Regions from separate parts of the Motilibacter rhizosphaerae genome, predicted to be linked through region 2. Evidence: riboswitches for the same ligand, from Rfam matches in the RefSeq annotation. Region 2 holds a riboswitch; each other region holds the start of a gene.
The links. Region 2 has a riboswitch for cyclic di-AMP ahead of EV189_RS03450 (C40 family peptidase). Riboswitches for the same ligand answer to the same signal wherever they lie in the genome.

Region 1 (2,249 bases), on a different contig from region 2:
CACCGACGTCGGCCGCTCCGCCGCCGTGCGCGTCATGCGCAAGCACCGGCTGGCCGAGTGCCTGCTCGTCTCCGTCATCGGCCTGGACTGGGAGCACGTCCACGAGGAGGCGTGCCGCTGGGAGCACGTCATGAGCGAGGCGGTCGAGCGGCGCCTGCTCGACCTGCTCGAGCACCCGACGCACTCGCCGTACGGCAACCCGATCCCGGGGCTCGAGGAGCTCGGGGAGCAGGACCCGCACGAGGAGTTCCGCCAGGGCGTGGTGCCGCTGCCCGCAGCCGCGGTGGAGGGCGAGACCGTCTCGGTGGTCGTGCGCCGCATCGGCGAGCCCGTGCAGACCGACCCCGACCTGCTCGCCACCATGCGGCGCATCGGGCTGCGCCCCGGAGCGGTCGTCACCGTGCGCGCCACCGGCGAGGGGTTCCTCGTCGGGTCGGGGGGCGAGAGCGCCGAGCTCGACCGCGCCGACGGGCTGCACGTGTTCGTCGCCGTCCCCGGCGAGACCCGGCCCGACGTCGTCCTCCCTGCGGAGGAGGTCGCCTCCTACGCGCGGACGATCGACCCTGCGCCGGCCGGGTGACGTGACGTACGCCACTCCGTGCGCGGCTCAGGCCTCGAAGGGGTAGCGCCGATCGTGACTTTCTCGTAATCTCCGGTTCGCCTCCTCCTCCCGGGGGAGGCGTCCCCGGTCGGACGCCGAGTCCTGCCCTGGCCTAGGGGACGTGGCCGTCTCGACGACCGCACGGCAGGAGCGGGGGACCCAAGGTGTGGCGGGCGCTGGCGACAGCGTCCTAGGGGTGAAGCTGCTTCTGCAGCCGGGCGACTTCCCCGTCCGAACCCGACAGCTCACCTCGCAGGCGTCGGAGAAGGACATGCGTTGAACGCTGCCCTGGACCTCGACGTGCCCTCGTCGACCCTGGACGCCGCACGTGCCACCGTCCCTGCGCAGCGCCGCGGGCCGGGCGCCCACCGCCGGCCCGCTGCCCCGAGCCGCACCGCCGCGCGCGTCGCGGCCCTGCCCGTCGCGGCTGCGGCGATCGCCGGCACCGTCGGCAGCACCGGCACCGCCTCCGCCGCGAGCTCCCGCTCCGCCCACGTGGAGCACGCGACCCCGGCGCACGCCGCGGTCCGCGCCACGGCCGCGAGCCTCCTGCGCGCCCGGCCGACCGTCACCCCGGTCGTCGCCGCGCACCCCCTCCTCGACACCCGCTCGCGCGGCGGCGCGGTCCGCTTCGTGCAGCGCCGCCTCGGTGTGCGCCCGAGCGGCACCTACGGCGCGGCCACCGCGTCGGCCGTGCGCCGCTTCCAGCGCGCGTCGGGCCTCCAGGTCACCGGCACGGTGACGCAGGCGACGTGGCGGGCGCTCGGCGTCGCCGGGGCGAAGCGCGCGAGCATCCGCAGCGTCAGCCTCGACGGCACGCCCGGCTCGCTCGCGTTCGGCAAGCTGGTCCTCGCCGCGGCCCGCGCCAACGCCGGCGGCCGCTACCGCTACGGCGGCACCTCGCCCCGCAGCGGCTTCGACTGCTCGGGCTACGTCAGCTACGTCTACCGCCAGCTCGGCATCGCGCTGCCGCACTCGTCGGCCGCGATGCGCAGCCGCGTCCAGCGGATCAGCCGCTCGCAGGTGCGCCCCGGCGACCTCGTCTTCGTCAGCCGCGGCGGCCGGGTCAGCCACGTCGCGATCTACGCGGGCGGCGGCTACTGGTACGAGGCGCAGCACCCGGGCACCCGCGTCGGGCTGCACAAGGCCTGGACGAGCTCGGTCTCGTACGGCCGCGTGGCCTAGTCGTCGTCAGCGCGCTCCCTGCGCGCCTGCGTCCGCGGCTCCTCCTCAGGACCCGCCCCCGCCCCCTGCCGGCCCCCCTTCCGGCAGGGGGCGAGCGCGTCTCCGGGGCTGCGCAGGCGTCCCTGCCGGGGGTCAGCCCCAGGCGCAGGCGGGGACGTTCCACCCGGTGAGCACGGGCCGGCCGTGCTCGGTGCCGAGCGTGCAGACCGTCCCCGTGTCGAGCCGCAGGTGCGCTCCCTCGCTCGGCGGCAGCGCGAGGTAGCGCGCGGCCAGCACGCGCAGCACGTGCCCGTGGGCCACCACGCAGGCGTCGTGGCCCTCGTCGAGGACGGGCCGGACACGAGCGAGGGCGCGGTCCACGCGGGCGCCCACCGCGGCGGCGTCCTCGCCGCCCGGGGCGCCGTCCTGCCACATGTTCCAGGGGCCGTCGCGCTCGACGATCTCGTCAGTGGTGACGCCCTCG
Region 2 (2,249 bases):
CGGCGGTTCTGGTAGACGGTGAGGGCGACGCCGCGCTCCTCGGCGAGGTCGACGAGGCGCTGGCCCTCCTCGCTGGTCACGGCCAGCGGCTTGTCGACGACGACGGGGAGCCCGGCCTCGAGGGAGCGGGTCGCGAGCTCCGAGTGGCTGCGGTTGGGGCTCGCCACGACCACGCCGTCGTAGGACGCCGCGTCGGCCAGGACGTCGTCGGCCGAGCCCAGCACCCGCACCCCCGGCAGGGACGCCTCGGCCCGGGCCGCGCGCTCCGCGTCGCGGGTGACGACGGCGGTGACGCGCAGGCCCGGGACCGAGGAGATGACGGGGGCGTGGAAGGTCGAGCCGGCGAGGCCGTACCCGAGGACCGCGATGCGCAGGGGGTCGGAGGACATGCCCCCATCCTGCCGCCCGCGGCAGGGGCCTAGAGGACCCGGCCGGCGACCCAGCTGCTCGTGCTGATGCGGGTCAGCGCGACGCCCTGGCCGGGCTGGCGCGCGTGCCAGATCCGCCCGTGCCCCGCGTAGATCGCGACGTGGTAGACGCGACCGCCGTGCTCGAAGAAGACCAGGTCACCGGGCTGGATGTCGGCCTTGGAGATCTTGTGCGAGCGGGAGTACTGCTCGCGGGAGGTGCGCGGCAGCGAGAGCCCCGCGTGGCGCATGACGTAGCCGGTGAAGCCGGAGCAGTCGAACGAGCGCGGACCGGTCGAGCCGTAGACGTACGGCTTGCCCTTGAGGCCGGAGGCGGTGCGCAGCGCGACCTTCACCCGCTTGGTGTGCAGGGCGAGGCGCTGGGCGTCGGCCGCGCGCTGGATCGCGTGCTGGCGGACGGCGGGGACGGAGACGCTGGCCTTCGGGCCCTTGGCGGGCTGGGTGACGGCGGCGGTCGCGGCCGAGGCGGAGCCCGCGGCGGGGACGAGGACGCCGAGCGTCGAGACGACGGCGAGGACGAGGACGGCGGCACGGCGCAGCAGCGCGTGCCCGCCAGAGATGGCGCGCAGCAAAGAGGAAGCCCTTCCAGCACGCCTGCGAAGTGAGCTGTCGGGTTCGGGACTGGAAGTGCCCCGGCCGCGTGGTGCGGCTTCACCCCGAGCCGGCGGCCTGACGGCTGCCGGCGATCTCCGTGCGGAGTGGGTCCCCCGCTCCTGTCCTCTGCGTCTGACGACCACCCACCCGGCCGGACAGGACTCGGCGTTGCCGGGGTGGGGACCGGCATGGTGCCGGCACGTATGACTACGGCAGGTTAGGCGAGGGACATGAGGGAAGTCGGGTCCTGCGGCTGTGGCGATCGTCACCCGTTGCGGGGACAACGGACGCCTCCCGCTGGTGCATCCGCACGCCCGAGCGGCACGGTGCGCGAGCATGGAGGGGTGCCCGCTGCCGTCGTCGTCACCGGTGCCCGCGGCCGCGTCGGCCGGGCGCTCGTGCCGGCGCTGGGCTCGGGCGTCGTCGCCCTCGACCTGCCCGAGCACGACGTGCGCGACCTCACCGGACTGCTGACGGCACTGCCCCTGGGCTGCGCCGTCGTGCACCTGGCCTGGGACATCCCCGGTGAGAACTACGACACGGGCACGACCGACCCCGACAACCTGGAGATGGTCCGCACCGTCCTCCGGGCCGCGGCCGAGCGGCGCGCACGGCGGGTGGTGCTCGCCAGTTCGGTGCACGCCGGAGGGGTCCGGCTGCGCCGCCCGTGGGAGCGCCGGCTGGCGCCGGACCGGGCGGGGGACCCGGCCACGCCGTACGGACGCAGCAAGGCGCGCGCCGAGCAGCTCGGGCGCGAGGCGGCCGCCGGAGGGCTCGAGGTCGTGGCGCTGCGCCTCGGCGGGGTGGCGCCGGCGCCGCTGGAGGACCCGCTCGAGCGCAGCCTCTGGCTCAGCGAGCGCGACCTCGTCGCCGCCGTCCGCGCCGCGCTCGACGTGCCGGTCGTGCCGGGCGGCTGCGCCGTCGCGTACGCGGTGTCCCGCAACCCGCGCGGGCTGCACAGCACGCGCAGCGTGCTCGGCTGGCACCCGCTCGACGGCGCGCCGCGGCGCGTGCGGGGGGCGGCCCGGCTGCGCCGCTACGCGCGGGCCCTGCGCTCGAGCACCTCCGCCACGGACGCGGCCACCAGCGGCGCGACGGCCGACGTCGAGTAGCGCTCGCCGACGAGGGCGTGGGCCTGCGCCCGGAGCGCCTCGCGGAGCCCGGCGTCCGCCCGGAGCCGCAGGACCGCCTCGACGAGCTCGCGCGCGGAGTCCGCGAGGAGCACGT
Region 3 (2,249 bases), on a different contig from region 2:
CCCTCGCTGGCCACCGCCCACCCCCGCTCCGCTGCGTGCACCCCTGCACAGCCGGCACTCCTCCCGCTGCGGGCACGCAGCCCGCACCGACGACGCCGGTCCCGCGTCGTGCCGTCACGCTAGCGCTTCGCGGCCGTCCGGACGCGCGATGCGACCGGATGCCCCCGTACGGCGGACGCTCAGCGGTCCTCCTCGCCCGCCTTCACGGCGAGGACGGGGCACGGGGCGTCGAGCAGGATGCGCTGCGCGTTGCTGCCGAGGATGAGCTTGCCGACCGGGGTGCGGCGGCGCAGCCCGATGACGATGACGTCGGCGCCGACCTCCTCGGCGATGGCGATGAGCTCCTCGGAGGCGTCGTGGCCGCGCACGAGCGTGCGCACCTCGTGCTCGATGCCGGCGGCGCTGAGCGCCTCGCCCACGCGCGCGAGCTCCTCCTCGTAGCCGCCCCCGGGCGCGTCCGAGGGCGCGTCGGGGACCGAGCTCACCACGACGAGGCGCTCGCGCTGGGCGCGGGCGTCCTCGGCAGCGCGGCGCAGCGCCGCACGGCCCTCGGGCTTCGGCACGTAGCCGACCACGATCGTCACCGCACGCTCTCCTCCCTGCGGGCCGCCCGCAGCGCGCCCGGCCCTCGCGGACCGGTAGCGGGAGACGCTACCGGTCGGCTCCCGGCCGCGCCCGGACCGCTCCTCGCGGAGGGGCGGTCCGGGCACGGCGAGCCGCGGGGCCACGTCCGGGGGGCGCCGGCCCTCGTCAGGAGGCGCCGCGCCCGGTCTCCTGCTGGAGCCGGTCGATCTGCTCGCTCGCCTCCGCCTTCGTCAGCCCCTCGGGGGCCTCCTCGCCCGCCTCCCGCGCGAGCGTCCCGAGGTAGCTCTCCTGGGCCCCCGTCGCGGGCTCGCCCCCGGTCACCCAGTCCTCCGGGTCCTTCTCCGCCGAGCGCGCCGCGGCGTCCCCGGTCGGCCCGCTGGTCCCTGCTGCTCCTGCTGCCACTGCCCCTCCTGGTGGGTGCGTCGTGCTCGTCGTGGTGCCCGTGCGGGCGGACGCCGGGCGGCGGTCCGCCCGCTCCAGCTGACTACCCGCGGCCCGGCGTGCGTACACCTGTTCGACACCCGCTCGGGTGGAGCTGCTGGACGCGCCGTGACCCGTCCGTTACGGTTGGCCTGCCCCACCTGTCGGCGGGGCCCTCGCGCCGCGCCGAGTCCTGCCCGGGCACGAGGCCACGTCCCACGGGCAGGAGCGGGGGACCCACTTCCCGGGTCCCGAGGTCGTCGCGCGAGCGGCGGCAGAGGGGTCCTTGGGGTGAAGCCGCGACCAGCGGCCGGGAGCAGTTCTCCTCCCGAACCCGACAGCTGACCTCGCAGGCGCGCCGGAGAGCACACGTGCGTCCTTCGCGTCCCCTGCGCGCCTACACCGGCCGCCACCGCGCCCCCGTCGCGTCCCCCGCCTCCCGCCTCGCTCCCCCGGCCGTCGCCGTGGCCGCCGGCCTGGGCATCGCGGGAGCGACGCTCGCCGCGGGCGGCACCGCCAGCGCGGCGACCCGCAGCGTCTCCTCCCGGGCCGCCAGCGCGACCGTGCACCACACCCCGCTGCTGTCGCTGCACTCGCACGGGTCCGCGGTGCGCTACCTCCAGTCGCGGCTCGGCATCGCCGTCGACGGCCGCTTCGGCGTCCGCACCCAGGCCGCCGTGCGGGCCTTCCAGCGCAGCCACGGCCTGCGCGCCACCGGCGTGGCCGACAAGTGGACCTGGCGCACGCTGCCCAAGGTCAAGCACGTGTCGCGCGACGAGGTGCGCCCCTCCACCGGTGCCGAGGGCCTCAACTGGGCCGCGCTCGCGCGCTGCGAGGCGGGCGGCAACCCGAGGGCCGTCAACGCGGCGGGCTACTACGGGCTCTACCAGTTCGACCTCGGCACGTGGCGCGGCGTGGGCGGCTCCGGCCTGCCGACGGACGCGAGCGCCGAGGAGCAGACCTACCGCGCGCAGCTGCTCTTCAAGCGCCGCGGCGCCAGCCCCTGGCCCACCTGCGGGCACCTGCTCTACAGCTGAGCGGGCTCGCGCCCGGCCGGGTCCTCTCCCCCTACGCGGGGGCGGTCCGCCAGGGACTGGCGTACGCGACGGCGCGACCGCGCGGCGTCCAGCCGGCCGCGTGCGCCCGGGCCTCCCGGTCGTCGTCCTGGGCCGGGTCGACCACGCGGACGACGACCCAGCCCGGCCGGCCGGGGGCGGCGGGCGCCCGCAGGTCGAGCTCGGCGT

Region 1: another riboswitch for cyclic di-AMP. It lies ahead of EV189_RS14345 (C40 family peptidase); the one in region 2 lies ahead of EV189_RS03450 (C40 family peptidase).
Region 3: another riboswitch for cyclic di-AMP. It lies ahead of EV189_RS21030 (transglycosylase family protein); the one in region 2 lies ahead of EV189_RS03450 (C40 family peptidase).

What each region holds. Positions count from the first base shown of each region.
Region 1 covers NZ_SGXD01000003.1:769,193-771,441, reverse strand. Annotated here, with positions in the region: partial or broken gene EV189_RS14350 (metal-dependent transcriptional regulator) at 1-490, shown strand, start outside; cyclic di-AMP (ydaO/yuaA leader) riboswitch at 715-875, shown strand; gene EV189_RS14345 (C40 family peptidase) at 878-1,786, shown strand; gene EV189_RS14340 (histidine phosphatase family protein) at 1,919-2,249, opposite strand, start outside.
Region 2 covers NZ_SGXD01000001.1:760,905-763,153, reverse strand. Annotated here, with positions in the region: gene EV189_RS03455 (Gfo/Idh/MocA family protein) at 1-389, opposite strand, end outside; gene EV189_RS03450 (C40 family peptidase) at 419-1,000, opposite strand; cyclic di-AMP (ydaO/yuaA leader) riboswitch at 1,006-1,163, opposite strand; gene EV189_RS03445 (NAD-dependent epimerase/dehydratase family protein) at 1,367-2,134, shown strand; gene EV189_RS03440 (glycosyltransferase) at 2,059-2,249, opposite strand, start outside.
Region 3 covers NZ_SGXD01000004.1:370,113-372,361, forward strand. Annotated here, with positions in the region: gene EV189_RS16710 (SpoIIE family protein phosphatase) at 1-14, opposite strand, end outside; gene EV189_RS16715 (universal stress protein) at 180-584, opposite strand; gene EV189_RS16720 (DUF3072 domain-containing protein) at 751-987, opposite strand; cyclic di-AMP (ydaO/yuaA leader) riboswitch at 1,214-1,360, shown strand; gene EV189_RS21030 (transglycosylase family protein) at 1,377-2,042, shown strand; gene EV189_RS20335 (CehA/McbA family metallohydrolase domain-containing protein) at 2,074-2,249, opposite strand, start outside.